DNA from 3 places in the Peribacillus sp. NPDC055009 genome. Region 2 is predicted to be linked to each of the others. Evidence: riboswitches for the same ligand, from Rfam matches in the RefSeq annotation. Region 2 holds a riboswitch; each other region holds the start of a gene.
The links. A riboswitch is a leader RNA that binds a small molecule or an ion and turns the genes downstream of it on or off. The one in region 2 is predicted to bind cyclic di-AMP.

Region 1 (10,416 bases), on a different contig from region 2:
GCCATTTCGGATAAAGCCACATACTCGCTTTCCGTTATCTCCGCTGGAATGACCATTGCAGAATTACCGTCAACATATTTTGCTGAATAATCATAGAAGGAAAAATCTTTCTTAGGGATGATTTCGCCTGCCACCGAACAAGACGGTTCATCATTACCAAGTATTCCAAACTCGAGTTCACGAGCAACGACCCCTTCTTCAATGATGATTTTCCGATCGAATTGGAAAGCTTCCGCTACCGCTTTTTCCAGTTCATCAGCATCATTACATTTGCTGATACCGACACTGGAGCCTAAATTGGCAGGTTTGACAAAACAAGGGTAACCCAATTCATCCGCTACCTTTTTAATGGCACTTTCAGTATTCTTCTCCCATTCAGAACGAATGAACCAAGTGTATTTGACTTGAGGAAGTCCCGCCTGTGCAAATATGTTTTTCATGATGACCTTATCCATTCCTGCTGATGAAGCCAAAACGCCATTCCCTACATACGGAAGGTTCAACAGTTCCAGCATCCCTTGCACGGTCCCATCTTCTCCATTCGGTCCGTGAAGCAATGGGAAAATCACGTCATACCCAGTTGATTCACTATTTTCATCAGTTGAATGTGCCTGCAAGGCAAGTGGCGAGCTAGATTTATCCGATGAAAATGTCAATGCCTCCACACTCTCGGCAGGTCCTGTTAACTTCGGTCCATTAATCCATGAACCCTCTTTTGTTATGTAAATCGGATATATATCAAACTTTGCTAAATCGAGAGCTTTAATGACCGCTAAAGCCGTCTGCATAGAAACCTCATGCTCCGCAGATTTTCCACCATAAAGCAAACCAAGTTTAGTTTTCATGAGTTATTACCCTCCAATATTCTTTTAACCATGTTCATTGTATCACTTTACACTAAAATGGTTAAAGCGAAACTTCCATCATTGGCGCTTTTCCAATGATTACTATTAGGCAGAACACAGGTTAAAACCGCCACATCCTGTGGCAACACCTGTGCTAGCACATCCTGTGCGTCGCAATCAGGCATTTACAGGCTGTTGACCCACCACATTTCTTTTTCATTACAATTGCCGCCGCTTACCTTACAGCCTGTTAATGCGGGGTAAAGCGAAACTTCCATCATTGATGCTTTTCCAATGATTACTATATAGGCGGAACACAGGTTAAAACCGCCACGTCCTGTGGCAACACCTGTGCTAGCAACTCCTGTGCGTCGCCCTCTCTTATCTTTTATGCATGAGATGGTAAGTCTTACACCTAAAAAATTTCAAGGGTGTCAAATAATCCAAGCCACGAACCTCGGAAGTTGGGATAATCAGGAGAATGATGTATTTTTAATAACGCTTTCCCATACCCTTTCTTTTCGATTGAAGGTAATAAAGGCATCTGGCTCCTTAATATCTCTATCTGAAAAGTCATCATGCATTTCATCCATGTTTAAATAATCCCCTACGACCCATGCCGGTATCTCAATCTTTGTTCTTGTATACTTAACATGCCGAAAGGAAAAAACGAGCCCCTCTGCCAGGATATGAGCCAAGGAAGAAATGATTTCTGCCGGAATCGCCGTCAGCTCTCTTTTCTTTCTGATTCCAAGCCAAGTCCTCTCTACTTTTAAAAGCTCCAGCTTTAGCGGAATCAGGCTTCCTAACATCATATAATATGTCGAAAGAGAACGAAAATAAATTTTATTGAACCAGCCATCATCCTGGGCAAGGTACACAAATTGATTATTCAATTTACGGAAAAATGGAGGATCCAGATGAGTTTTTGCATGCCCTAAATATAATAGTTCCGCTATTTCCCTTCCATCCAATTCATCCAACCCTTCTCTTTCTTCAAAATCGATCCAACAGAAATCTCCATATGCCCGGACATTTTCTTTAACGAGCTTCGCAATATCTTCAGATGAAGCACTCTCTAGCAGGACATTCAAATTGTATTCCCCGCCATTGAATTCATGTTTCAATAATAAGATGGAATCCAACGTATATGGCAGCGAATAGACGAATTCACGAAAATTGAGTCCATTAAAAAGGACAAACCGTTCAGAAGCCTGCATATACATATATAAGATATCATTGCTATCATTCTTCATAACCTGACCCCCTCCGAGCTCTTAATCAATAATATTATTTTACCAAACTTTTGGGTTTTCACGTAAGTTATATAACCCCCAATATAAATCATCATCAGCACCATGTGAATAACGCGAAACATGTACTCCATATTAACCCAAATGTTAAGGGACACACTCGACTAGCTCAAAGTATCCATATTATAGTAAGAATGAAGGATTGGAGGATTAAATCATGGATAAAATTGAAAAAGGTTTTATCATTAATTCTTTTCATGGAGCCGTTTCCGTCTATGCTGATGCAACTAAAAAAATAGGTCTGTGGCAATCAGAGAAATATGCATTCGAAAAATATTTAAATCGGGAAGATGCAATCCTTGATATCGGTTGCGGTACAGGAAGGACCACCTTCGCACTATATAAAAAAGGATTTCAAAATCTAACGGGAATCGACCTGACTCCTGCCATGCTTTATGAAGCCGAAAAAATAGCGCATGAATATAACCTGGACATACCCTTTATCCTTGGCGATGCAACCGACCTCCCTTTCAACGACTCATCATTCGATAAATCAATCTTCGCTTTTAATGGTTTAATGCAAATTCCCCAGCGAAAAAAACGCACATTGGCTTTAAAAGAAATCAACCGTATTTTAAAACCTGAAGGGCTCTTCATTTTCACAACACATGACCGTGATAAAAACGAAAATTACCTGAACTTCTGGGAGCAAGAGGAAATGATTTGGTGTGTTGGTAAACAAGATGAGAGGCTTTATGAATTCGGGGATATTCTCACATCCGGAAAGACGCTTCAAGAAGATACTTACCTCCATATCCCAACTAAACTTGAAGTACTTGAGTGCCTGGAAGAAGCACGGTTCAAAGTCATCGAAAGCTTTTATCGAAGTGAATTATTCCATGAAAACGATGATGTCATCACTTTCTCTTCCGATTGCCGCTTCTGGATCGTCCAAAAGTAAGGAAGCGCTTTTTAATTCAAAAAAATCCAGAGTGACATTTCACTCTGGATTTTTTGTATTAAGAAACTTGTTCTAGTTCTTTTTTGGAAGGAGGGTTGAATTGACCTTCCCATTTAGAGATAACGATTGCCGCAAGTGAATTACCGATAACATTTACTACTGTACGTCCCATATCAAGAATACGGTCGATACCGGCAATGAATGCTAGACCTTCAATAGGAATACCGACAGTTCCCAATGTCGCTAAAAGAACTACGAAAGATACACCTGGTACACCAGCAATCCCCTTGGATGTGATCATTAACACTAGCATCAGCGTAATTTGCTCATACATGCTTAAATCGATTCCGTACATTTGAGCGATGAAGATAGCTGCTAACGCTTGGTATAATGTAGAACCATCAAGGTTAAAGGAGTATCCAGTCGGAATAACAAATGTAGCAATATGTTTCGGACATCCCGCTTTCTCCATTTTTTCCATGATTTTCGGAAGAACCGCTTCAGAACTTGCAGTAGAGAAAGCAAGAATCAATTCTTCTTTTAGAAGTTTAATCAAAGTAAAGATATTGAATCCTACAAATTTTGCAATAAGACCCAGAATGACAATTACAAAGAAGATCATTGTTCCGTAAACAGAAAGCGCTAACTTTCCTAACGGAATTAAAGATTCCAAACCGAACTTGGAGATAGTCACACCGATTAGTGCAAATACACCGATAGGAGCGAATTTCATGACCATGTTAGTTAGGTAGAACATTCCTTCAGCTACACCTTGGAAGAAACGGAATACTGGTTTACCCTTTTCACCGATGGCCGCAATACTTAGTCCAAACAACACGGAGAAGAAAATGATCGCTAGCATATCGCCTTCTACCATGGCTTTAACTGGATTGGATGGCACGATGTGTACAAGTGTATCTACGAACGATTCATGCTGCTTAGTTTCTGCTGTATCAACATATGTGGAGATATCAGTTTGTTCCAGGTTATTCATATTCACACCAGCACCAGGCTGGATGATATTCGCTGAAATTAAACCAACAGCAATCGCTATCATAGTTACGACAACAAAGTATGATAATGATTTAGCACCTAGTTTTCCTACCGCTTTCAAGTCACCTACACCGGCAACTGCAACGATAAGGCTGGATACGATGATCGGCACTACGATCATTTTAATCATTCGTAGGAAAATGTCCCCGAATGGCTGTAAAAAGCTTTGGGCCGACTCATTACCATAAAAAATGGCACCAACGATAATCCCTAGAATTAAACCAATGAAAATTTGGCTAGCTAAACTTAATTTGAATTTCTTCATTTACTTTCCTCACCTTCCATAAAGTCTTTGATGCAAAAACATTTTGTCTCGGTAAGGGAAACAAGATACTAATAAAAAGAAAGTAATTTTTCTTTTTTTGAAAAACTCTGTCTTTACGCCGAAAAAAAAGACACTTCATGTGTCAATTTCTTATTGGCGTGAATATTCACACATGTTCCCTTAAAGACGCTGACGAGGTTAGCTGTCGGGTTAGGAATTGGAAACACAAATGCCCTTTCATTTCTGAATTCACCCCTAGCGGATAAAATCCACAAAAATGGGTCCCCCGTTCTTGGAATAAGATTAAGCGAGTTAACTTATAATAAAATATTATACTAAAAATGATAATCTGTAAATATTTATTCGCATTAGTTCTAGAAAAAATCTTTAAATATGTCTGAATATTCTGCATTAGAGACTATTGTATCTATAATTACTCTTCCCGATTTTTAATCATATAAGTTATATTGATATATAATTAATCACTAATTTGACATCACCTCTCTTGATGAAAGAAGCGGTTATTTTTCCAATACGCCAAGTAACAGATATCTTACTTTTTCCCTAGAGGTGAATTTTTTATAAGTTGCTGCCTTCACTTTTCCAAATTGGATTGGGGTAATGAAATAAGAATGGTTCTTCGACACATGCGGCTCCATTAGAATGACGTCACCTACCGACGGGCCGTTTATGATTTCTTGCTTCCCTTCAGCCTTAAGCCCTTTTGTAATGTAATGTTTATCCACATAGCCATTTTTAGTCAATTTGTAAATATAAGGCTGTTTATGGTTTTTTATGGCTTCTATAGGAATGGAGGGTACACCGGCTTTCTCATTGGTTATTACAGTAAGATTCACTTTGGATCCCACCAACAAAGCTTCCGTTTCTTCACCTTCCGGTTCGATTAGTGCCTGAAATGGAAATCTGTTATCCTTTTTTAATGACGGCTCTTCAGCGGGATAGGAATGGATGCGACCTATCGTCCCTTTCAATGCCTTTTTTGAATCAGAGGAACCTGCTTTTATAGTCATGCCCACTTCAGCCTTTTTCATTTCCTCTTCAGAGAAATCCCCTTCAATTGCCATATTTGTTGAAACGATGGATATAATGGGATTATTCAGGTTTTTATTGATATTTTTAACTACACCATCAGCCTCACTCGTTGACACGATCGCACTGGACTGCTCCTCAATTGAAGTTATTTTAGCTTCAAGCATTTTCACTTTTTCATTCAAGCTGTTTTTTTCCAGTTCCTGCTTGTACATTTCTTGCTCAATGTTACTTTTAATAAGATCTGAGGAACTTGTTGTTATATCAATTTTCAAGTTTTTTTCCACCGATTCATCAATGGCTGCTTTTTCAGGATTGCTGGTGATGGTCCCTTGATAGGACCTCAACTTCCCTATGTATTCCTCAATACCTGCAATTTCTCCCTCAACTGCCGTTTTCTCCGCTTCCAAGTTCGCTTTAAGAGCATCAAGTTCGGTCGTCGTATACTCAAACAACGAGGAGCCAGCCGTAATCTCATCGCCTTCTTTAACAAGGAATTTCTTAAAATCATTTTTCTTGGTGTCAAAATAGATATCATACTCTTCTACAGGTTTAATTACCCCATTTGTTTGAATAGTATCCATAATTGTATCTTTTTTTACCTTAGTCCAGTTTTCAACGAAAACAGTTCGTTCCACTTTGCTTTCTTTTTTTTCAATAAGGTATAAGTTAACGGTTATTAAGACTATCGACGCAATGGAGACCGCTATAATTTTCCATTTCCCGCTCATTCATTTCACCCGCCTTATACAAATACGCCTACTTGGATGTATGCTAAAAAGGCTTTAACAAACCATGTGGCCAGATAGAATAGAACAATCATTAAAAGGACCAAATTACTATTTCGTTCTGAAAACTCCTTTAAATAAAAATATTGCAGAGCAATAATAAGAAATTGAAAAATGGTGATTCCGCTGAAAAAGTGAATGAAATAATCACTTCTGAGAAAATACTGACTGATGATCCCCAATGAAAAAGGATTGGCATCGCTGCCTATATCCATTAATACGAATAGAGGAATCAGTAATATTTTTTCCACTAATTGCAAAACAAAAAGAATCATTTGAACGATGACTAATTTTATATATGGGATATCAGTAACGATCCAAAAGAATAGAGCTGATAAAAATATGTATATGGAAGGGTCGATTATGCCTGTTATTATGTTGCCGCTCAAAATCAGCAGCTTTGCTGCTTCGAATTCATCGGCACTCATTTTCGTGATTTCTTTGGAGAATGATTCTGAACCAATGCCAAAATATCCCCCGATGGCGAATACTATAAGACTAAGAAAATATAAAAATAGTAATTTCAATCCAAGCTTTGTGACTGCCTCTGCATTTTGAAGCTGATAACGACTCCGATGAGGCTCTAAAATGCCCTTTAACAATCTGACCTGGTACACCATATGTGGTCCTCCTGCAAAAATTGATATATCTTCATATATTTTATCTTATTTTGGAAACAATTGCAGAAATAAGGAATGAATATACAAAAAAAACACATAATCATTCCCATTCATATTTAATCCCACCATACTAATTTGGAGTTAATACTGACAAATGTCGGGCAAGGACTTTAATGCGTGCAGGAGTTCGTCTATAGTTCTCTCCATCCATATCCACATCAAGTGGCCTCTTGGTTTCAATGGTCAGGGTATCGGCATTTAAATAAGTCACCCCAGAGTCAGAGATCATATTTTGTGTCCATGAACGCTTCATCGCTATTATTTCTAAAAATGCACCAAGGCTTGCATTTTCCAAGATGGCAACGCCGAAGAGTCCATCATCTGGACTAATCATGGGAAAGGGCAATAAATTGGTGCCGATAAAACAACCATTCAAAACCAAAATCATAACCGCTTCCCCTTCGATAACATTCCCATCATATTTTAGCTTATAGGAAAAGGGAGCATTCTCGCCAATTATCCTTATAGCACTTAATAAATATCCTATCTTACCAAACCTGCTTTTTTCCTGCTCATCAATATTGCTTGATGCATCTGAAATAAGCCCTACTCCCCAAAAATTAGAAAAATAATCGTTGTTGGCCTGCCCAATATCAATTGAACGAACTTTGCCATTCACTAATGCTTCCGCAGCTTGACGAACATTTTGAGGAATCTTTAATGTTCTGGAGAAGTCATTGCAAGTCCCTCCAGGTAAAACCCCAAACAGGGGCCGCCTCGGAAGCGGCGAAAGGCCATTTACACACTCATGCACCGTTCCATCTCCTCCTAATACGAAAACTACATCCATGTCTTCACCATATTCCAAGCAAAAACGGCATGCATCGCCCTTTTCCCTCGTTTGCAGAATGAGAAATTCATCAATATGTGGAGCTATTATCGGAAGACAACCCTCAAGATTCCTTTCGAGTTTATCATTACCGGCATTTTCATTATAAATCAGCATTCCCTTTTTCCATCGCATGATTTTTGCCCCCATATTATTGAAAGAATTGTCTTCTTCCCATCAATTTTACCTTTTCCTAAACCCCCGCTTTTGAAACTCATTAAGATCAAATGAAAAAAAGAGGCTATACGCCCCTTTCGGTAAAGCATTCATATACTTGTCAAATAATCCTTCATCATCAAGATAAGCTTTGAAGACAAGGGACTCCTTTTTTCATTTTTTTCCAAAAATAACAAAAGACTTTCCAAGATGATCGGGCTTGGACTAGCTTTTGAAAATTCCTCCTGGATTGCCTTTAAAGCTTCCATATTTTTACGTGTATCCATTCCCTCTTCTTTACGTGTTTCCACTTCCAGCATCCTGACGATGATCGAATGGATTTCTTCTTTTGGGCTCATATCCCGCATCGAGCATCCCGGTAGGGGAAATTGTTTCAACAATGGATCTTCCATGTTCTGCAGGCTTGCGATAATTGAATCCATCCGGTTCAATATGAAGCTAGGTAATAATTCCACATCAAAAGCATTTTGTTTCCTGATCAATATTCCGATATATCCTTTGAATAGGGAATCCAAAATTATGGTGCAATCCGGCAAAAGATCAGCTGAAAGTCCCGGGTATAACTCAATGATTTTACGCTTGAACCAAATCAAGCCCTCTTCATGGATATAATGTAAAAATTTATCTAGTTCTTTGCTGATATGAAGCATTTGTTCCTGCATCATCATTTGAATCAAATTGGTATTTCCCGTCATATGCTCAATGTGAACTGTGATTTGCCTCATGAACTTGTCTTTACTGGACAATGAAGCATCCAGTTCAAGATCAAGCAATGAGTCCGTCAACGCTTCATAATAAAATTTAAAAATGGAGACCAGTAATTCTTCCTTCGATTTAAAATGATTATAAAAAGACCCCTTTGCTATCCCACACTTTTCAGCAATTTCCTGAACGGAAGTGGCATGATAGCCTTTCTCCGCGAAAAGCTCTACAGATTTATCTATGATCATCTTATTTTTTTCTTTCATTAAATTCATCCTATCTCTTAAAATTATCCTTTGGTGACCGATGGGTCACATCTCCCAAATTGTATCCCAAAACCCTTGAAATCACAACGTTAACACTAGCGGATATTATCTGTTGCAATCATAATCCATATACTATATATTTGAGTCTATGACCGAATAGTCACAATTTTATGTATGGAGGGTACAAGCTTGAATTCAATAATTAAGTTTTCATTAAAGAATAAATTGGCAATCTGGTTGCTTACGATCATCATCGTTGCAGCTGGTTTATACTCAGGTTTAAACATGAAACAAGAAACCATTCCAAGCATCTCGACTCCTTTAATAAGCATCTCCACTGTATATCCTGGAGCTGCACCTGAAGAAGTAGCAGATAAACTTACGGACCAGATTGAGCAGAAAGTAACAAATTTGTCAGGAGTCGAATTAGTCAGTTCTTCGTCCATGGCTAATGCCTCTTCCGTCCAGTTACAATATGATTATGATACGGATATGGACGACGCTGTAAAAGAAGTGAAAGAAGCTTTAGAGAAATTAGAACTGCCTGAGGGAGTGGATGCCCCAAGCGTCTCTAAATTAGAATTAAACGCTTTTCCTGTCGTCGCACTCAGTGTAACAGATAAGGGTTCTGATTTACCAGCTCTTACAAAAAACGTCGAAGAGGTGTTGGTGCCTAAACTTGAAGGGATTGACGGCGTGACATCCGTATCAATTTCCGGACAACAAGTAAATGAAGGCAGCCTTGTATTCGACGAGGAAAAGATGGCTCAATACGGGCTCGATGAAGATACCGTAAAGAAGGTTATCCAGGCCGCAAACGTAAACATGCCGCTTGGCATATATAACTTTGATGATAAAGAAAAAACGATCGTTGTGGATGGAAACATCTCCACATTAAAAGACCTCAAAAATATAAAGATACCTTTAACCGGCGGCTCTCAAACAGGAACGCCGGCACAAACCGGACCGGAAACCAATCAATCAACTCCTGACATGGCAACAGGTCCTGCCCAAATGCAAAATGTCAAATTATCAGACATTGCCGATGTTAAAATCACCGGTAAGGCCGAATCGATTTCAAGAACAAACGGTAGCGAATCGATTGGAATCCAGGTTACAAGATCACCTGATGCCGATACAGTTGCAATCGTAGACGAAGTAAACGAAGAAGCCTCTAATTTCAAAGAAGAGTTTAAAGGCGTAAGTGTACACACTACGCTCGATCAAGCTAAACCGATTAAAGATTCTGTTGAAACCATGATCAGTAAGGCACTCTTCGGCTGTCTGTTTGCCGTCATTGTTATCATGCTGTTCCTTAGGAACTTTAAAACGACTCTCATTTCCGTCATTTCGATTCCATTATCCCTGTTAGCAGCGCTTTTGGTGCTCAAACAAATGGATATTTCATTGAATGTCATGACACTTGGGGCCATGACGGTTGCCATTGGCCGAGTAGTCGATGATTCCATTGTCGTCATTGAAAATATTTATAGAAGAATGGCTTTAAAAGGCGAACAATTAAAAGGCGGCGAATTAATACGATCAGC
Region 2 (10,416 bases):
CTCCGCCAAACGGAAAGTAAGCGAACGCAGGCAGGCTTTTCATGAAGTTATTTTCAAATCTTTCAGGAATAAATGATTCCGGTTGATCAAAATACTCTGGATCATGCTGCATCACATAAGAACTTATTAGAATCATATCGCCTTTTTTAAAGCGATATCCTCCTATTATGACATCCTCCGTCACATCACGGGATAGGATATACAGTGGCGGGTACAGGCGAAGTGTTTCATGAATGATATTTTGAGTGTATGGTAATTTCATGAAGTCTTCAGGCTTGGGTGTCCGGTGACCGATTATGCTATTCACTTCACTGAAAAGCTTGGCTTGAATTTCTGGATGCTTCGAAATTGCGTACAGTGCCCAGGAAAGAGCATTTGCTGTCGTTTCATGACCGGCAAGGAAAATAGTCATCAATTCATCACGGACCTGATGGCTTGTCATACCCAATCCGTCGTCGGCATCACGTGCGTCCATCAGGATCCCAAGCATGTCTTCATGTTTTACTGTGTCGTTCTTCCGTTTTTCAATAATGCCGTAAATCACTTTATCAAGTCTTTGTATCGCCTTTTTATATTCACGGTTGATTTTGGTAGGTACCCATAATGGCATACGGAAAATCTTTCTCATCCTTTTGACTGTAATTCTCAAAGCGGTTTCCAGCGGTTTTCCAACAATTTCATACCCATCCTTGAATTCCATGCTGAACATCGTCTTGCTGATTATCCCGAGAGTGATGTCCATCATATCCTTCGTTATGATCCGTTCTTCATCATGTTGCCAAGTTGATATATAATCCATTGTGGTATCAATCATATCCTTGGCGTATTGGCTAATATGATTCTTTTTGAAAGAGGGTTGGATAAGCCTTCTCTGTCGCATATGAAAGTCTTTTTCGCTTGTAAGCAGACCTTCACCGATAAGCGGTTTTAAAACATTGAAGTCCTTGGATTTGATGAAGGATTTTTGTTTTGTTACGAGTATTTGTTTTATTAAATCAGGATTTAAAACGTGATAAACATTTTGGAATGGGCCCAAACGGAATTTAGCGACTTCTCCATATTCCTTGGCCAATCGGGTCAGAAAACCAATGGGATCTGCTTGAAACTCCTTTGTATGTCCGGAAATCACCCTTCCTTTTGGAACCTTTGGAGAAGTGCGGAAGACATCATCAGCGTGGCTCAATGTGGTTTTTCCCCTTTCTTTAAAATAATTACATGTAATCATTCTATGAGGATCAGTTAAATTGGTTTGGACAAGTCTTTAAAGAAAGGGCGGATAATTCTATGGAAGTAATAAGGTTATATAAGAAGCCATAAAAAAACTCTGGCTGAATAGAGCCAGAGTTTTTCATGGAAGCTTTAGATTTGATGATGTGGGATTTACCTTCTTTCTTCATCGTCCCTATGTTGTAAGCAATCATTTTTTTCTTTAATGGGCCCGCCAAATTCTGCATTGATTTCCTTTACCACTTGATCTAAGAATTCATCTGATATTATTGGATTATTAGTTTTTTTATGCATGTACAATCCTTTCTGGATATCGTTGTTTGGATAAATAATGAAGTATACGTTATCAACATAACCTCACTTTTAATAAATTATTCTTTCTTTGTCCAACATTTTCACTTGCATTTACATTTCACGGAAGCATTTATAAAAGACTGTTATATCTAGTTTAGTGATGATGGTATGTGGAAATAGCCCAATCACCTCTAGGTAATTGGGCGTGGGTTATATACTTGATTAAGGGAACAGCTGCCTTAAATATGTTATTAGCTGATCACGAAGTTCAGGTCGTTTCATTGCGAAATCTATTGAAGCCTGAAGGAAGCCGAATTTATCGCCGACGTCATATCGATTTCCTTCGATGATATACGAATATAATGGTTCCTTTTCTAACAAAAGGTCTAAAGCTTCGGTAAGCTGGATCTCCCCCTTCCGGTCGGGCTGTACGGTTTCAAGGATTTCAAAAATCTCAGGTGATAAAATATATCGGCCAATAATCGCCTGTGTTGATGGTGCATCTTCCACTTTTGGCTTTTCCACTAAGTTTCTTACCAGAAATAAATCCTCATATCGTTCTTGGAAATTTACGATCCCATACTTGGAGACATCGGCAGGTGACACTTCCTTACATCCGATAATGCTCGCTTGAACCTTGTTATACCGTTCCATCAACTGCTTCAAAGCTGGAACCTGGCTATCCACGATATCATCCCCTAACAGGACGGCAAAAGGTTCGTTTCCGATAAAAGTTTTGGCACATAATACTGCATGCCCAAGACCTAAAGGTTCCTTTTGTCTTACATAGTGGATATCCACCATGTTGGAAATGTTCTCCACGATCTTAAGCAGCTCATTTTGACCTTTCATTTGCAGAAGCATTTCCAGTTCAATGGATTTATCGAAATGATCTTCAATGGCACGTTTGTTTTTACCCGTAACGATGATAATATCTGTAATCCCTGATTGAACCGCTTCCTCGATAATATATTGAATGGTCGGCTTATCGACAATCGGCAGCATTTCCTTTGGTTGAGCTTTCGTAGCAGGTAAAAATCGTGTTCCTAAACCGGCTGCTGGAATCACCGCTTTCTTTATCATAGCCCAGCCCCTTTTTAAGGTTCTTTTATATGCTTTTAGTTCTACCCTTCATTTTATGTAGCCATTGGTTGACCTATATCAAAATAGGTTAAAATAAATTCCTGAAAAAGAATAGATTTACCTTTGAAGCAAATATTATGGATATATGAATTTGGTCAAGAGGTGTAAATGTTGCCAATTGAAAAACAAGAGAGAACACAAATCCTTTTTGCCTTACTCGTCATTGTTTTATATCTTTCTCCTTTATTCATCCTTGGAGAAAATGCGCATATTCGCGTACATGATAATTTGGACTCCAACATTGCCTGGTATAAAGTCCTTTCAGAAAGCGGTGAGTTATTCGGTGCGATAGACGCCAAAATTCCCCAGATCATGAATGGTCTGCCCCGAAATGCCTTTGGCAGTGAGTTCAGTATTATCGTGTGGCTTTACGCACTTTTTCCGACAATGGTTGCATATGCAATAAGCCAGGCATTAACAAGATTTATTGCATTCTTTGGTATGTATATCTTATTAAAGAAACATTTGGTTACAGGGAGCCAATCAGGTTGGATCAGGGTTGGAACATCCTTGGCCTTTGCCCTTACCCCATTTTGGCCGTCGGGAATGCTCAGTACACTTGGGATGCCGCTTGCACTTTGGGCTTTTTTGAATATTCGCAGCAAGGATCATTCGTGGAAGAATTATTTGGTCCTTACACTTTTGCCGCTTTATTCAAGCATCGTGCTTGGTTTTTTCTTTTTCCTTGTTGCAATGGGCTTTCTTTGGTTAACGGATGTGATCAGGAGAAAAGGGTGGAATATAACGTTTCTTCTTTCGATCGTGTATATGACCTTCATTTTTGGTTTGGTGGAGTATCGTTTGGTGTCTTCATTCATTTTTGATTCGGAGCCAAATAGCAGAGATGAATATTTTCACGCAAGGCTGCCGCTTGATTGGGTCATCAAGCTCACTTTCAAAAATTTCGTTCTTGGACACACGCATGTCATGACTGTACATGCGCTTATCATCCTGCCGATTACAGTCTTTGCCCTTTATATCATTCTGACCAAAAAACTGTGGCGACAGGAAAAGGTATATGTATTTTTATTCGGCTTGAACTTTATACTCTCAGCATGGTACGCATTCTGGTTTTATAAAGGCTGGGTTCCTTTGACGGAAAGGTTTCACACCCTGGATACCTTTAATTTTGCCAGATTTCACTTTTTAAGGCCGATGGTGATTTATTTGGGCTTTGCCCTCGCGATAAAAATCATTTGGGAACACAGCGATTATGCTAAGAAAACCCTTTCCATTTTCATCGCCGTCCAAATTATGATCTTAATGGGCTTCAATGAAGAAATCACTTACAATAAAAAACCATCTTTTAAAGAGTTCTATTCAGAAAGCCTTTTCCAGGAAATAAAAGATCATATCGACCTTCCACAGGAAGAGTATCGTGTTGCTAGCATTGGGCTGCATCCTGCAATCGCACAATTTAATGGATTTTACACGCTCGATAGCTATAACAATTTCTATCCGCTTTCTTACAAACATCAATTTCGTCAAATAATTGAAAACGAATTGGCTAAGAATAAAAACATCAGAATCTACTTTGATGAATGGGGAGGACGTTGTTACCTATTTACCGATGAGCTTGGGAAGCATTATATGTTCAAGAAAGGCTCGAAGAAAGAGCTGGAAAATTTGGATCTTAATATGGATGCCTTTAAAGGATTAGGTGGCAAATATATATTTTCTGCCATCCCAATCAACAACGCGAAGGAGAACGGATTGGTGCTAGATAGGGTTTTCACAAAGAAAGGCAGCAAATGGAAAATTCATTTATACAGAGTCATGTGAAAAGGGGGGAATAGAATGAATTCACCGATAGTAACGATTGTTGTACCTTGTTATAACGAAGAAAGCGTTTTGCAGGATACCATTTCCCAGCTTTGTGGATTGATGAGGGGATTAGTCGAAGAAAACGTTGTTTCTGGTCAAAGTAAAGTCCTGCTGGTTGATGATGGAAGCAAAGATCAAACTTGGAAAATCATTTATAAGGAAACGATCAATAATGAATTGGTTCGCGGGCTAAAGCTTTCCCGGAATGCAGGACATCAAAATGCACTCCTGGCAGGATTGTTTACAGCCAAGGAAGCCTCGGATTGTGTGATTTCCATTGATGCAGATTTACAGGATGATATTCAAGTCATCCCTGAATTCATTCGGAAATTCAAGGAAGGATGTGAAATCGTATATGGTGTCCGCCAGAAAAGGGACCTTGATTCATTTTTTAAACGGACATCTGCAACTGGTTTTTATAAATTGATGAACAAGATGGGGGTTAACCTTGTCTATAATCATGCCGATTTCAGGCTGATGAGCAGAAGGGCGATCGCGGAGTTGGAACGATTTGATGAAACGAATCTCTTTTTAAGGGGGATTGTCCCGCTCATTGGGTTTAAGACGGACTCTGTTTATTATGACCGAAAAGAAAGATTGGCTGGGGAAACGAAATATCCATTTAAGAAGATGGTTGCTTTTGCGCTTGATGGCATTACTTCCTTTTCAGTTACACCGATCCGGCTTGTATTATGGCTAGGATGTCTTTCCTTTTTCATTAGCTTACTCTTTGGGTCTTACTTTTTATGGTTAAAGTTTTATGGTCAGACCGAAACTGGTTGGACCTCATTAATCACCTCCATATGGTTGATCGGCGGACTGCAGTTGATTGCTGTCGGCTTGATTGGGGAATATATCGGAAAAATCTATAATGAATCCAAACGCCGGCCTAAATATATTGTTGATCTTGATTTATTTAATCCGCTCGATTTAAAAAAACGGGAGCAACTAGACAATGAACGGAACAGTATTGAGAAACTATCTAAAACACACTAACTCCTTTATCCGCTTTTTATTGGTTGGAATAGTCAATACAGCGGTTGGACTTTCCATCATGCTTTTTCTTATGAATGTTCTTGAATTATCATACTGGGTCTCCACCTTTTTCGGCAATGGAACGGGAGCTGTAACGAGTTTTCTTTTGAACAGGACTTTTACCTTTAAAAGTGATATAGAATGGCGGCGAGGAGTTGCCCGTTTCTTATGCGTCATCCTGATTTGTTATTCCGCCGCTTATTCTATAGGCCAAGCCATTGCGGAATCACTGGAAGGATCCGTCCATTTATCCATACAACAAAATTTGGCTGTTCTCATAGGAACAATCTTTTATACCGTGCTTAACTATATTGGCCAGAAATACTTTGTCTTTAAAAAAAGCAATTTGAGACCAATTCAAGAAGGAAGGAACTAATTAGGTGAATCAGTGGAATAGTGCCCCTATTGGACGGGAATAAAAGCGGAATTTGATATTTAATGCAAGTTTACCCTTTTAATGACGATCCGAGCTGGGGCAGATCTGGTTAATTCATCGCATTCTTCATGAAGGTGATTTTTTTCCTTTTCGGACCACCTTATGTTCATTGGCCCCTGGATTTTGACCTTTACTTACCTCCTTTCCTACCTTCGAATCATGTCATTGCATGACTTATGTTATATAAGCCAAGAACAAAACCTCACTTACAAAGAATTATTTATTTTTGAGCAAAATTTTCATTTACATTTCCATTTCACGGGAGTATGATAATCAACAGTTTCATATTTCTAAATCGCTTAAACCTTATGGTGCGGGGGACCCGTTATTGGGATTGTTTACAATCCAAGGGGTGAATCCTTTTTAAAAAGGTAGGGCTACTCTTAGGTCCGAATCCGACAGCTAACCTCGTAAGCGTTATATGAGAAGGAAGGTGGAGCTTGTTAGACAAAAAAATTGATGTCTACAGGTCTATTTAGCTATGACTTGTAGGCATTTTTGTGTTTCGTCTAGTTTTTTGCTACAGCTGGGTAACATAAACTTATAAATTAACTATGGTGGTGAAATCTTGATGTTATCTTCTATAAAGAGGTTCTTGATTGGGAGACCTTTAAAGTCAAATGCACTTGGTGAACAAAAGCTTAACAAAACAAAGGCTTTGGCGATATTATCTTCTGATGCTTTGTCTTCGGTTGCATATGGACCGGAGCAAATATTAATCGTCCTGATCACGGTCGGTGCTGCAGCATTTTGGTATTCCATCCCAATCGCGATCGGAGTATTGATCCTGTTAACTGCTTTGATTTTGTCCTACAGACAAATCATTTTCGCTTATCCGCATGGCGGGGGGGCATATGTAGTTTCAAAAAACAATTTAGGTGTCAATCCAGGGTTGATAGCCGGAGGATCCTTGTTGGTCGATTATATATTAACTGTAGCTGTAAGTGTTTCTGCAGGTACGGATGCAATCACGTCCGCTTTTCCCGGCCTGCATTCATATAATGTGGTCATAGCCATCATTTTTGTGATACTACTTACAATCCTGAACCTTCGGGGGGTTACGGAGTCGGCCTCTGTTTTGGCCTATCCGGTTTACCTATTCGTTTTAGCATTGTTCATCTTGATTGGTGTTGGAATTTACAAGATTTTGACGGGAGGAGTTTCACCGGAATTGCACGCATCAATCGGGACTCCGGTAGCGGGTATCAGTTTATTCATACTGCTAAGAGCATTTGCATCAGGAAGCTCCGCATTGACAGGAGTCGAAGCGATTTCCAATGCAATCCCGAACTTTAAAGATCCAGCCCCGAATAATGCTGCGAAAACTTTAATAGCGATGGGTTCCTTGCTAGCTGTATTATTTTCGGGAATCGTATTCTTAGCCTATTATTTAAGCATTGTTCCGAGCGCAGAGGTAACGGTCGTCTCCCAGATTGCTGAAGAGATCTTTGGACGGAATTTCATGTATTTCTTCATTCAAGGTACGACTGCCTTGATCTTGATACTTGCGGCCAATACTGGCTATTCGGCTTTCCCTCTGCTTGCGGTAAATCTGGCGAAGGATAAATTCATACCAAGGGCGTTTACGATTAGAGGGGACCGATTAGGGTATTCCAATGGAATCATCATACTGGGACTTGCATCCATCATCTTGATAGTCGCATTTGAAGGACATACAGAAAATCTCATTCCGCTTTATGCGGTAGGGGTATTCATTCCATTTACGTTGTCCCAGACTGGCATGATTGTTAAATGGGTTCGCGAAAAGCCAAAAGGCTGGATGATGAAATTAACCATTAATTCAATTGGTGCCATAATTAGCTTTATCGTCACGATGATATTCTTTTTAACCAAATTTACTCAGGTTTGGCCTGTGTTGATTTTTTTACCTATCATCATTTTAATTTTTCATCGAATTAAAAAGCATTATGAAGCAGTTGGTGACCAACTAAGGATTACAACATGCGAGCCGATCTTACCAATTGAAGGGAATATCATTATCGTACCTGTGGCAGGTATAACTCATGTGGTTGAGAACTCTTTAAATTATGCAAAATCTCTATCTGCTCATCAGGTCATTGCCGTTTATGTCGCTTTTGAAAGAGAAGACGAAAAGAAATTCGAAGAAAAGTGGGAAAAATGGCAGCCAGATGTCAGACTCGTTACACTGAATTCTTATTATAGAAGTATCATTCAGCCACTAACTAAATTTGTGGACACAGTTGAACATAAGGCTAGTGAATCCAATTATAAAGTAACGGTGATCATCCCCCAATTCATTCCGAAGAAGGGCTGGCACAATATACTTCATAACCAATCAAGTTTACTGATCCGCGCCTACTTACTTTATAAAAGGAATGTGGTTGTTACGACTGTGCCATATCATTTGAAGAAATAAGTTCCATATCTATAACTGGAAGCAAACCTGCATAAGGTTTGCTTTTTTTATAATCTTATAAAAAAAGACAGCAGTACAGCTGTCTTTTCTCCAACTAAACGCTCCCGATTTATTAGCATCGGAAGCTTTCTTTGTGTTGAACACTATTTTTGCAAAAACACTTCATAAAATTACCAAGGGTCAATTCAAATAAAGCGAACATATTAAAAAGAAGACAAAATGAAATTTATTAGCTTTGAACTTACATATGGGGGTTGAATATGGATATATTATTAGCTCTCTTGCCGGCACTATTCTGGGGAAGCATCGTTTTATTTAATGTGAAACTCGGGGGTGGGCCATATAGTCAAACATTGGGTACAACCATTGGCGCATTGATTTTTTCAATAGGTGTTTATATTTTTGCCGATATTAAGTTGTCATTTCTCGTGTTTGGAGTCGGGGTTGTCTCTGGATTGTTTTGGGCCGTTGGACAAGCTAATCAGCTTAAGAGCATTGATTTAATGGGAGTATCCAAAACAATGCCGATATCTACTGGAATGCAGCTCATTTCAACGACTTTATTCGGGGTCATTGTTTTTAACGAATGGTCTACAATGAAAGCAATCATTTTAGGCGTCTTGGCATTAGTCTTCATTATTATAGGAATTGTCTTGACCTCCTTGGAGGATAAAGAATCAAAAGAGGGCAAATCGGGAAACTTGAAGAAAGGAATTGTTATTCTCCTCATCTCGACATTCGGTTATTTGGTTTATGTGGTCGTGGCCCGTCTTTTCGATGTTGATGGATGGTCAGCATTGTTCCCTCAAGCGATAGGGATGGTAATAGGCGGTCTGTTATTGACTTTTAAACATAAACCGTTTAATAAATATACGATTCGCAATATCATTCCGGGATTGATATGGGCTGCAGGGAATATGTTTTTATTCATATCCCAGCCCCGTGTGGGAGTGGCCACTAGTTTTTCCCTTTCGCAAATGGGCATTGTCATCTCAACTCTCGGCGGGATCATCATTTTACGTGAAAAGAAAACGAAACGCCAACTAATTGGAATCATAATCGGAATTATCTTGATCATCATTGCTGGGATTATGCTCGGGATGGCAAAAAGTTAATTGGAGGGTGATTAAATGTATACAGATTTAGAAGGTAAGGTCGTTGTTATAACCGGTTCATCCACTGGTTTAGGGAAAGCGATGGCCATTCGCTTTGCCAAGGAAAAGGCAAAGGTCGTGGTTAATTATCGCACTAAATCAGAGGAAGCGGATAGTGTAATGGAGGAAATCAAAACAAATGGCGGGGAAGCAATTGCAGTAAAAGGCGATGTCACCGTTGAAGAAGATGTGATTAATCTTGTTCAATCAGCGATAAAGAATTTCGGGAAACTCGATATATTCATCAATAATGCAGGAATTGAAAATCCGGTTCCGTCTCACGAGATGCCGTTAAGCGACTGGAATAGGGTAATCAATACCAACTTAACGGGAAATTTCTTGGGCTGTCGTGAAGCTATCAAGTATTTTGTCGAGAACGACATTAAAGGGAATGTTATAAACATGTCCAGTGTACATGAGATGATTCCCTGGCCTTTATTCGTTCATTATGCTGCAAGCAAGGGCGGGGTGAAGCTGCTTACGGAGACACTGGCACTTGAATATGCACCAAAGGGAATCCGTGTGAACAGCATTGGTCCTGGAGCCATCGCCACGCCAATTAATGCCGACAAGCTTGAAGATCCCGAAAAGAAAAAGGATCTTGAAAGCATGATTCCGATGGGGTATATCGGAAAGCCTGAAGAAATTGCTGCGGTTGCTGCATGGCTGGCATCTTCAGAGTCCAGTTATGTAACGGGCATCACTCTATTCGCTGACGGAGGAATGACGAAATACCCTGCATTCCAGGCGGGAAGAGGATGAATTTTGTTTAATGATGCAAAAAGACTCCCAGCAGGCTCAAACCGGCTGGGAGTCTTTTTTTAATCATTAACGAGTATGATGATTATACCAGCTAATGAAATTATCCACGACCGTATCGATAAACTGGACAGTCGACTCATGTG
Region 3 (10,416 bases), on a different contig from region 2:
TTGAATAAAAACGATAAGGCGGGGGTTTACAGCTCACCCGATCCCAATGTGATTAAAAAACTTAAGCAGCAAAATAATGAATTCCATTTACGTTTCTTTCAGGTCTTTGATACAGAGGAGAGGGAATTCTTTGAGCAGCTTGGTGAGTGGATTGAAGATATCGGTCAGGATGAGCAGCATTTAAACACACCCATCTATTTTATATTGAGGGAGTTTTCTCGAACGCAAGAGCAATACCTGGATTATATTGACCGGTTTGTGGGATTGCAAGGAGAAAACTATACGCAGGCGGAAATAAATTCCTGGTATCGGATAGTGGTGAAGGTGTTCAGCGAAGTGATGGAGAAGTTTACGGAAGCGAATCATAGGTATGCCAATAAAATCATGAAAGCCCAACAGGCAACGATCGATGAATTGAGCACTCCCATCATTTCGCTTAAAGATAATACGGCGTTACTTCCCCTGATAGGCGATATTGATACGGCGAGGGGCATGTCCTTGCTTGAAAACACCTTACAAAAGTGCGCTGAAAAAAATGTCACCAGGCTATTCATTGACCTCTCGGGCGTTCATGCAATTGATAGTGCTTCCGCCCACCAGCTGTCACAATTGATTGAATCCTTACATTTGATTGGAATTCAAACAACCCTTTCTGGACTTCGGCCGGAAATAGCCATGACTGCCGTTAAGCTTCAACTGCCTTTTGATAAAGTGACGATAAAGTCCACTCTTGCCCAAGCGATCAGTACGATAAAATAATACATACATATCCAGGGCATGGGAATACTCGTTATTAATTTCATCGAGAAGACCTCCATATGGCGATCTTCTCGTATGTATAATGCTTGCATTCAAAAATAAGAATCGGGCTCAATAAAGAAAGAGCTGGCACCTGCCAGTTATTCAATATTGGCGAAGAAGGCTAGATCTTCTTTATTGCCAACCACTAAAAGCATATCTTTTTCAAGGATATCCTGATCCGGTGAGGGTGCTATGATAATTTCCCCATTACTCACGATGGCAATGACGCTGATATTATATTTTGCCCGTAAATCAAGCTCCCTGAGGCTTTTTCCCTTCATGCTCATGGGGAGGATGATTTCCTCGATATTGTATTCTTTGGAGAGCTCTATATAGTTCAGCATGTTAGGGGAAAGAAGCTGATTCGCGACCCGTTCCCCCATATCCCTCTCAGGATAGATGACCCAGTCGGCACCTACTTTTGTGAGCACCTGACCGTGATTTTTATTAAGTGCTTTGGCAATGACCTTTTTGATCCCAAGCTCTTTTAAAAGCAAGGTAGTTAAAATGCTCGATTGCATGTCATTTCCGATGGCTACGATGACACAATCGAAATTACGGATTCCGATTGCTTTCAATGTCTCTTCTTCGGTCGTATCCGCCATGACTGCATGGGTAACGTTCAGTTCCGCATTCTCGACTCTTTCCTCGTTCACATCAATACCCAAAACCTCTTGGCCTGCCGTATATAATCTATGGGCCACACTGGTTCCAAATCTGCCTAAACCTATCACGGCGTATTGTCGTTTTCCCATCTTTTACGCTCCTTCATTCATTATTAACCAATCATGATTTTCCCTTTTGGACGTCGGAATGGATCTGGCTTGCGCCTCATGGCGATAGCAAAGGCCAAAGTCAAAGGACCAACACGTCCTGCAAACATCGTGAAAATGATGAGAATCCGGCCGACCGGTGATAATTCCGGGGTCAAACCCATTGAAAGTCCCACGGTGGCGAAAGCTGAAGTGGCTTCGAACAAAATCATCAAAAAGTCAGGTCCGCTTTCAGTGATGGTCAGCAGAATGGAGATGATGGAAACCACGAATACACCAATGAATGTGACGGATAATGCTTTAAAAATAGTTTCACTCACGATGCGGTGGCGGAACAAGACCACATCACCCTTACCTTTGATCTGTGACCAAACCGTTCCGGCAATCGTCGCCAATGTCGTCGTTTTAATCCCGCCGCCAGTCGATCCGGGTGATGCCCCAACGAACATCAGAAAAATGATGAGCAGTAATGTAGGCTGAGTTAAATCAGGGATATTCAGCGTGTTGGAGCCTGCAGTCCGTGGTGATACCGATTGAAATAATGATGACAGCGTTTTACCCATGAGAGATAAAGGCTGCAATGTCTTGGCATTGCCGAACTCGAATAGAAAGATTAAAATTGCTCCGGCAATCGTAAGGGTTAAGCTAGTCGCCAGAACGATCTTCGTATGTACTGATAAACGATGCGTATTCCGATATTCATATAGTTCATTCATTACGATAAAACCTATACCTCCAAACGTGATGAGGAAGGCGACGGTAAGGGTTACGAATGGATCCGATACATATGGGGTCAAACTCCTGAATTCCCCCATTAAATCGAAGCCGGCATTATTGAAATTCGATATGGAATGAAAAACCCCGTAATAGACCGCTTTAACGATTGGCATGTCAAAAGAAAAGCGAATCGATAAAATAAGTGCACCCATGCCTTCAATGATGGCCGTGAAAATTAAAAGCCGTTTCACTAATCTGACTACACCCGCCATGGATAGATTATTTAACGACTCCTGCAGAACTAACCTGCCTTTTAAAGAAATCTTTTTGCCTAATAATAAAAAGAAAAATGTCGCAAATGTCATGAACCCTAAGCCGCCTACCTGAATCAGTGTTAAGATGACCAACTCACCAAAAGTGGTGAAGGTCGATCCCGTATCCACAACGACCAGTCCTGTTACACATGTAGCGGAAGTCGAGGTGAATAAAGCATCCAGAAAAGAAAGACCATGGCCATTTTCTGTGGAAATCGGCAGGGTCAATAAATAGGCCCCGATAAGTATCAGGATGGCAAAGCCAAGTACAAGTATTTTTGGCGGATCCAATTTTGTCATTCTCAAATGATCATCCCTACTGTATGACTTTTAATCATCAATCTGCTTTTCGAATCTTTTTAAAGGCATAATAAAAAGACCTGCGAAAACATCGAATAGCTGTATTGCCACAAAAAGCGTGCAAAAAAAGCTCCCGAAATAGGCGGTCTTATGACCTCCTTCGCTTTAGCCGACGAAGTTAGCTGACGGGTAGGATGGCGAAAGAGCTGATCTCATCCCTTCTGCAAGGCAGAATTAACCCCAAATGATTGGGTCCTCCGTACTCAATTTCCATGAGTTTTGGCCGAAATGCTTTAAATTGATAAACGTATTCTACTCCCATCATTTAGCAGTTGTAAACCCCTAAATCGTAAAAAAATATTTCTTTAACAAAACTGAAAATTTACGTTTTATTTACATTTAGAAAACGTATTGACAAATATTAGTTAGCACATTATGATAGGTTCGATTAATCCAATTATGATAACCGGCATCGATGTACTTTATTCAATAATTTCAAGCAGAACATGCAATGCCAATCAAAATTCTCTAACATATATTTTATGTTTCTTTTGTAAATGATAAAGAAAAAAGCATTGCATTTGTATTTAAAGATTCAAGACATTTTATTAAAAAGGCGGGCAATTATGGAGAAGACGTTCAATAGATATGTTATTAATGCTACAGGCAAGGGTGGCCAGACATATTTAACACAATGCCAGGATAAAGATGCACTAAGGAAATGGATAGCCGATCATGAGGATCAAATCATCATGGATGAGTTAAGGATAACGGATAAGAAAAAGAATCCGTTCTTAAAATTGTTTTCCCTAAGGTAAATCAACTGCATCCAACATTCATTAGCGGTATTCAATTATTTATTCCCTGTGTTCTATCCGGAACGCTGAGCGAAAAATCCATATCTTGTTTTGCTTTGAAACTCATTTATTATAATGAGTTTTTTTGCGTTATATACAGTTTTGAACCGATAATGTTAAAATTTAGTAATGCTTAATGTGGACGTAAAGAAAAGTAAAATGAAATACCACTTTCCGAGAACAGCCGAGGATTGTTGGGGATGTATCCGTCCCGAGACGGATTGCTTGGGGACGGGGTTTTATATTGTACGATCAAAGGGGGAGAAGCGATGACATTAAGAAATGCATTAGTATCCTGGAAATACCCTTCCATTCTTTTGTGCGGAATAGGTATCTCCAACTTTGGTTCTTGGGTTTATTTCATTGCCCTTAATTTAATCGTTCTGGATATGACTGGTTCAGCCTTGGCGGTAGCTGGACTTTATATCGTTAAACCGATGGCTGCCATTTTTACGAATGTGTGGGCAGGGAGCGTGATCGACCGGATAAATAAGCGGAATCTAATGGCGGCACTTGACCTATTTCGCACGGTATTCATAGCCTTGCTGCCATTGACTTCTTCTATTTGGGTCATTTATTCCCTTGTCTTCGTGATCAATATGGCAGGGGCCATGTTCGGAACAACATCTAGGTCATATATAACAAAATTAATACCCATTGAACAGAGGAAACGATTTAATTCATTACGAAGCTTAATGGATTCTGGAGCTTTTTTGATTGGACCGGCGCTAGCGGGTATCCTTTTCTTGATCGGTACGCCCGTTTTAGCGATTTATATTAACGCGGCTGCCTTATTGTTATCCGGAATCATCACTCTATTGATGCCTAATCTTGAAAAGGATCACCCCCTTGAACAATCCAGTCATTACCTGTCTTGGACCATCATGAAAAAAGATTGGGGCATCGTCCTGGACTTCAGCCGGAAATCTTCCTATATCATGCTCATTTATTTCTTATTCAGCTGCATGGTGGTGATGGAAACGGCCATCGATTCCCAAGAAGCTGCGTTTGCTAAGGCCGTGCTCCTTTTAACGGACAGCGATTACGGATTCCTTGTAAGCGTCGCCGGGGCAGGCATCATTGCTGGTGCCATAGTCAATGCCGTATTCATCAGTAAAGTGAAAATCTCGCACATGATCGGTCTTGGATCTTTATTTGTCTCGATAGGTTATATGATCTTTGCCTTTTCGAATTCCTTTTCACTGGCCGCCATCGGATTTTTCATCATTGCCTTTTCATTGGCTTTTGCCAACACTGGCTTTCAAACCTTTTATCAAAATAATATTCCGGTGGAAATCATGGGCAGGGTCGGAAGTGTTTTTGGCTTGTTAGAAGCTTTATTGATCATCATTACTACCGCAATCGTTGGTGTTTCTGCCCATTTCATTTCGATTCGGTTTGTGGTGATTTCAGGTTCCCTGACCATGTTAGCTTTATCCATATGGTTGTCGATGCTTAGTATGAAGACCTCCAAGAGCAGGTATTATTCCGTTAGTGATGTAGAAGCGAAGGAAAAGATGTAATCCGATTTAAAGGCATGTTGATGGAACATGCCTTTGATGAATCGTTCATTGGATGAATGTGCGCAATTGGCTGATGAAGTTCAAGATATGAAAATGGATTTTCGCCATTTCTTCCGCCGTTTGTTTTTCACAGTTCTCTAGCCACTCCTGTATCACTCCTAAAATCGCCGATGTCAGGAAGGCGTGCATATACATGCGGAATGCTTCATCTTTAGCTGCTGGATGCAGGCTGATCAAACGCTCCAACAGTACTTCACCGAAAACCCGTTTTATTTTTTTCGCAAAAGAAGGGTCGCCCTGATCACCTAGAATGGCCCTTAATGCGTGAGCATGTTCACTGATGAATTGAAAAATCTCTATGAAAGGCGGGTAAAGTTGCTGTTGATGAAGAGCCAAAAAAGCCTCTTTCGGCAAAATGGCAGTAATGCGTGTTTGAAGTTCATGTAACAATTCCTGTTGTAAGTGATCCATCAATTCATATTTATCTGTGTAATGCAAATAGAATGTGCCCCGATTAATGTTGGCGCGCTCTGCGATTTTCTTCACGGATACATGTGAGAACCCCTCTGCTTCAACAAGTGCAATAAAATGATGTTGTATCTGCTTTTTCGTCTTTTGTACCATATCCTCATGAATCGATGCCATGGAATGTCTCCTTCACTAAACATTTTTCCAAATGTGTTGATTGTATTAGACCGAATGCTACCTTAAAATGATGATACACTCAACACCGTGTTAATTAAAGAGGGAGGATGTGTGTGCAATGAAAAAGGCGATTTCCATTGATGGAATTGCTAAGGGTTTTCAGCAGAAGAAGGTCATTCAGCCATTGAGCCTGAATATTGAAAAAGGCGGAATTTTTGGCTTGTTAGGTCCATCCGGATGCGGAAAGACGACCTTGATTAAAATGATTGTCGGATTGATTAAGCCCGATGCGGGTAAAGTCACGGTTCTGGATCATGAAGTGCCAAATGAAGCACTGTTAATGGATGTCGGCTATATGGCACAGTCCGATGCTTTATATACAGAACTGACGGCAGCTGAAAACCTCGAATTTTTTGCGAAACTATACCGTTTTTCGAAAAAGGAACGAAGGAAACGGATTCAATATGCAGCTGAAATCGTACAGCTGACGAATGATTTGAACGTTCGGGTTGCGCATTATTCCGGGGGAATGAAACGCCGTCTGTCACTGGCGGTTGCACTCATCCAAAATCCGGAGATTCTCATTTTGGATGAACCGACAGTAGGAATAGACCCTTTGCTGAAACAATCGATTTGGGAGGAACTTGAGCGTTTAAGAAATGAAGATGATAAGACGATCATCATCACGACGCATGTGATGGATGAAGCGGAACGATGCGATAAACTGGCGATGCTGCGTGAAGGTGAAATCATCGCGGCAGGAACCCCTGCAGCTTTAAAAACTCAATTTGCCGCGGAAACGCTTGATGATGTTTTTTTAAGGATTGGAGGCGGCTTAAAATGAGAATTGCCTCTCTTGTTACTCGCATTACCCAGCAGATGCGCCGGGATCGAAGGACGCTCGCTTTATTTTTCCTGGCTCCATTGCTCATTTTAACGCTCATGTATTTTATTTTCGATACAGAGGCAAGTGATTTGAAAATCGTTGTTACAGGCAGTGATGAAACGATCGTTAAAGCATTGAAAAAAGCGGATTTTCAAGTGTCGGCTGCTGAGGAATTCTCACAGGAAAAGATGATTGAAAAGAATACGGATGGCTGGCTGGATGTTGAAAATGGGAAAATGAAACTCACACTTTTGAACGACGAACCGACCCGGGCAAAAGCCGTTCAAATGCAAATGATGCAAGGCTTGCAAGGGAATGAAAAAAACACTCCTTCAATTGAGGAGAAATATGTTTACGGAGATGCCAACACAAAGGGTTTTGATACCTTCAGTCCGATGCTCGTCAGCTTTTTCGTTTTCTTCTTTGTATTTTTAATAGCGGGGATTGCGCTTTTGAAGGAGCGTACAAGTGGTACTTTGGAACGGCTGCTTGCCACCCCGATTAAAAGATACGAAATCGTAGCGGGCTATGTGATCGGATATGGCTTATTTGCTCTCGTTCAAACCATAATTGTCGTACTATATGCTGTCAATGTATTGGATATCGTCCTTGTTGGTTCCATTTGGCTCGTTTTACTGACGAATATACTGGTCGCGCTCGTTGCATTATCGCTTGGTACATTGCTATCGAGTTTCGCGACATCTGAATTCCAAATGGTACAATTCATTCCGCTGGTCATCGTGCCTCAAGTCTTCTTTACAGGGATTTTCCCATTGGATGGCATGTCAGACTGGCTCCAAAAAATCGGCAAGATCATGCCTCTCTATTACGCTTCTGATGCCATGAACGGCATTATGTACAAAGGCTTCACGTTCAATGAGATTTCAATGGATCTGCTCATTCTCCTGGCCTTTGCCGTCGTTTTTATCACCATCAATATCATTAGCTTAAAAAAATACCGTGCACTATAATGAGGATTAAATACCAATCCTTGCTAATATGATTACATCTGAATAACGTAAAACAAAGCCGGATTCCTGGATCGTGAGGGGCCGGCTTTTTGTTTTTTGGAAGAAGATCGAATTATTCCACACAACAGTCGAATTATCCGAGTAAGGTCGAATAAACCCACACATCGGTCGAATTATCCGGATGTAGGTCGAATAAACCCACACATCGGTCGAATTATCCGGGTGTAGGTCGAATAAATCCGCACATCGGTCGAGTTATCCGGGTGTAGGTCGAATAAACCCACGCATCGGTCGAGTTATCCGGGTGTAGGTCGAATAAACCCACACATCGGTCGAATTATCCGGGTGTAGGTCGAATAAACCCACACATCGGTCGAATTATCCGGATGTAGGTCGAATAAACCCGCACATCGGTCGAATTATCCGGGTATAGGTCGAATAAACCCACACATCGGTCGAGTTATCCGGGTGTAGGTCGAATAAATCCGCACATCGGTCGAGTTATCCGGGTGTAGGTCGAATAAACCCACACATCGGTCGAGTTATCCGGATGTAGGTCGAATAAACCCGCACATCGGTCGAATTATCCGGATGTAGGTCGAATAAACCCACACATCGAATGAATTATCGGGGATGAAGGACGAAATATCCTTCCCATCGGTTGATTCATTCTAAAAAGCTTCCCTTTGAAGTAGTTTGTTGACGGGCTGTTAAAGTTGTCCTAGGATATAAGGATATGAATTGATTTGGAAAGAAATAGAAAGCGGGAGTTATATGTCTCTAAAATCGGTCATGCTTTCCCTTTTGCTGTCGCAAGCAATGTTTTTGTGCGGTTTACCTTTTTTTCTTCGGCTTCTATTATATTTGAATCCTTTGGTAATCATGGTTGTCTGGTGTTGTATACTTCTTTTCGTTTCGTTTGCGGTTCTTTATTTTCGAGGTGAAACGGTCAGAATTCCGCGCTCTTTATGGCAGTCAGCATTGTTTAGTTACAGTTTATCATTATTGGTTTTGCTGTTCTTTCGGCCGGAAGGGCAGGTATATTCGCATAATTTGATTCCTTTTTCTACGATTCTTTCATATTTATCGAACGAAATGAACTGGCTTGTGTCATTTTATAACCTTAGCGCCAATGTAGGGCTGTTCATTCCATTCGGCCTGTATTTGTTGTCAAGGGAAGGGAAAGAGCCCTCAGCTAAAAGGAAATTTCTATATCCATTACTTTCGATTTCAGTCATCGAAATCTGTCAGTTTGTTTTTCGGCGCGGAAGTTTGGATGTCGATGACCTGATCCTGAATATGATTGGTGTTTACCTGGGGTACCTTCTGCATCCTTTGTTCAAGAAAGTCGTAGTGCTCCGTTCTGGAAAAGTAAAAGCATGAGAGGCAATACAATTATGTTAAATGAAAGGGTGTATTTTCATGTATAGCACGTTAGAAGAATTATCGAGCCATCCTGTGTTTCATTATTTTGCAGCGATTTCCAAAATTCCGAGAGGATCGGCTAACGAAAAAGCGATCAGTGACTATTTGGTTCGCTTCGCTAAGGATAGGAACCTGGAGGTGATCCAGGATGAGGCGCTGAATGTGATTATCAAAAAGCCTGCCACAACTGGATATGAAAATGCACCTACCGTCATTATCCAGGGGCATATGGATATGGTTTGCGAAAAGAACAAGGGAACGCTTCATGATTTTGAGAAGGATCCGCTTCAATTAAGGATTGTGGGAGACATGTTGTATGCAACGGATACAACATTGGGGGCGGATAATGGAATTGCCGTTGCTTATGCTTTGGCATTATTGGATGCGAATGATATTCCGCATCCCTCTCTTGAAATAGTCATAACGACTGAAGAAGAAACGACAATGAACGGTGCACTTGCCGTGGATCCGGCTCACTTCAAGGGAAAATTGATGATCAATATTGATTCGGAGGAAGATGGAAAGCTGCTGGTTAGCTCTGCTGGAGGAATACGAGTTCGGCAAATCCTGCAAATCGGATGGGAATCGGCTTCAATTGTTGAAGCTGTATCTTATAATATCAGGATTAAAGGGTTGAAGGGCGGACACTCCGGTATGTCCATCCATAAGGAAAGAGGGAACTCCAATAAACTTTTGGGCAGAGTATTACATGAATTAACGACAGACTTTCCTTGCTTCATACAGCAAATGAACGGGGGCTTGAAAGGGAATGCGATTCCTCGTGAAGCAGAGGCGACTGTACTGATTTCTGTAGAAGATGTTCAGAAGATAACGGAGAGACTCCAGAAATGGGAGGATACTTTTAAAAATGAACTGCAATCTTCTGACCCTGAGGTATCGATTAGATTTGAAAAGATCGAAACGATTTCTTCAAACGTTTTTTCCAAAGAGACGGTGACTAAAGCCATTACCTCCTTACTGGTAATCCCGCATGGCGTTCAAGGTATGAGTATGGGAATAGAAGGATTAGTGGAAAGTTCGACGAATCTAGGGGTCGTTACAACAAATGAAGCGGAAATGATATTCGAAAGTGAAATCAGGAGTTCGGTCAAAAGCATCAAATATAATATGGTCACGCAGGCAAAGGTGATTGCCGACATGCTTGGGTGCAAGCTATTGATTGATGCGGATTATCCGGAATGGC

Region 1: it holds a riboswitch for cyclic di-AMP, as region 2 does, so the genes downstream of both, ACWF5P_RS26250 (cation:dicarboxylate symporter family transporter) here and ACWF5P_RS00125 (APC family permease) in region 2, are expected to answer to the same signal.
Region 3: it holds a riboswitch for cyclic di-AMP, as region 2 does, so the genes downstream of both, ACWF5P_RS15010 (TrkH family potassium uptake protein) here and ACWF5P_RS00125 (APC family permease) in region 2, are expected to answer to the same signal.

The regions. Positions count from the first base shown of each region.
Region 1 covers NZ_JBSGVZ010000032.1:22,139-32,554, forward strand. The annotation lists gene ACWF5P_RS26235 (D-alanine--D-alanine ligase) at 1-845, opposite strand, end outside; gene ACWF5P_RS26240 (hypothetical protein) at 1,319-2,101, opposite strand; gene ACWF5P_RS26245 (methyltransferase domain-containing protein) at 2,316-3,059, shown strand; gene ACWF5P_RS26250 (cation:dicarboxylate symporter family transporter) at 3,118-4,377, opposite strand; cyclic di-AMP (ydaO/yuaA leader) riboswitch at 4,550-4,697, opposite strand; gene ACWF5P_RS26255 (efflux RND transporter periplasmic adaptor subunit) at 4,899-6,158, opposite strand; gene ACWF5P_RS26260 (hypothetical protein) at 6,173-6,835, opposite strand; gene ACWF5P_RS26265 (YegS/Rv2252/BmrU family lipid kinase) at 6,966-7,859, opposite strand; gene ACWF5P_RS26270 (TetR family transcriptional regulator) at 7,991-8,869, opposite strand; gene ACWF5P_RS26275 (efflux RND transporter permease subunit) at 9,059-10,416, shown strand, end outside.
Region 2 covers NZ_JBSGVZ010000001.1:23,533-33,948, forward strand. The annotation lists gene ACWF5P_RS00100 (cytochrome P450) at 1-1,183, opposite strand, end outside; gene galU (UTP--glucose-1-phosphate uridylyltransferase GalU) at 1,744-2,604, opposite strand; gene ACWF5P_RS00110 (DUF6044 family protein) at 2,773-4,446, shown strand; gene ACWF5P_RS00115 (glycosyltransferase) at 4,462-5,484, shown strand; gene ACWF5P_RS00120 (GtrA family protein) at 5,444-5,899, shown strand; cyclic di-AMP (ydaO/yuaA leader) riboswitch at 6,246-6,392, shown strand; gene ACWF5P_RS00125 (APC family permease) at 6,531-8,357, shown strand; gene ACWF5P_RS00130 (RhaT/GlcU family sugar-proton symporter) at 8,618-9,472, shown strand; gene ACWF5P_RS00135 (SDR family oxidoreductase) at 9,488-10,273, shown strand; gene ACWF5P_RS00140 (NADPH-dependent FMN reductase) at 10,340-10,416, opposite strand, start outside.
Region 3 covers NZ_JBSGVZ010000009.1:47,881-58,296, forward strand. The annotation lists gene ACWF5P_RS15000 (STAS domain-containing protein) at 1-759, shown strand, start outside; gene ACWF5P_RS15005 (NAD-binding protein) at 900-1,556, opposite strand; gene ACWF5P_RS15010 (TrkH family potassium uptake protein) at 1,580-2,905, opposite strand; cyclic di-AMP (ydaO/yuaA leader) riboswitch at 3,058-3,200, opposite strand; gene ACWF5P_RS15015 (hypothetical protein) at 3,532-3,723, shown strand; gene ACWF5P_RS15020 (MFS transporter) at 4,032-5,285, shown strand; gene ACWF5P_RS15025 (TetR/AcrR family transcriptional regulator C-terminal domain-containing protein) at 5,331-5,930, opposite strand; gene ACWF5P_RS15030 (ABC transporter ATP-binding protein) at 6,049-6,774, shown strand; gene ACWF5P_RS15035 (ABC transporter permease) at 6,771-7,787, shown strand; gene ACWF5P_RS15040 (VanZ family protein) at 8,562-9,170, shown strand; gene ACWF5P_RS15045 (aminoacyl-histidine dipeptidase) at 9,210-10,416, shown strand, end outside.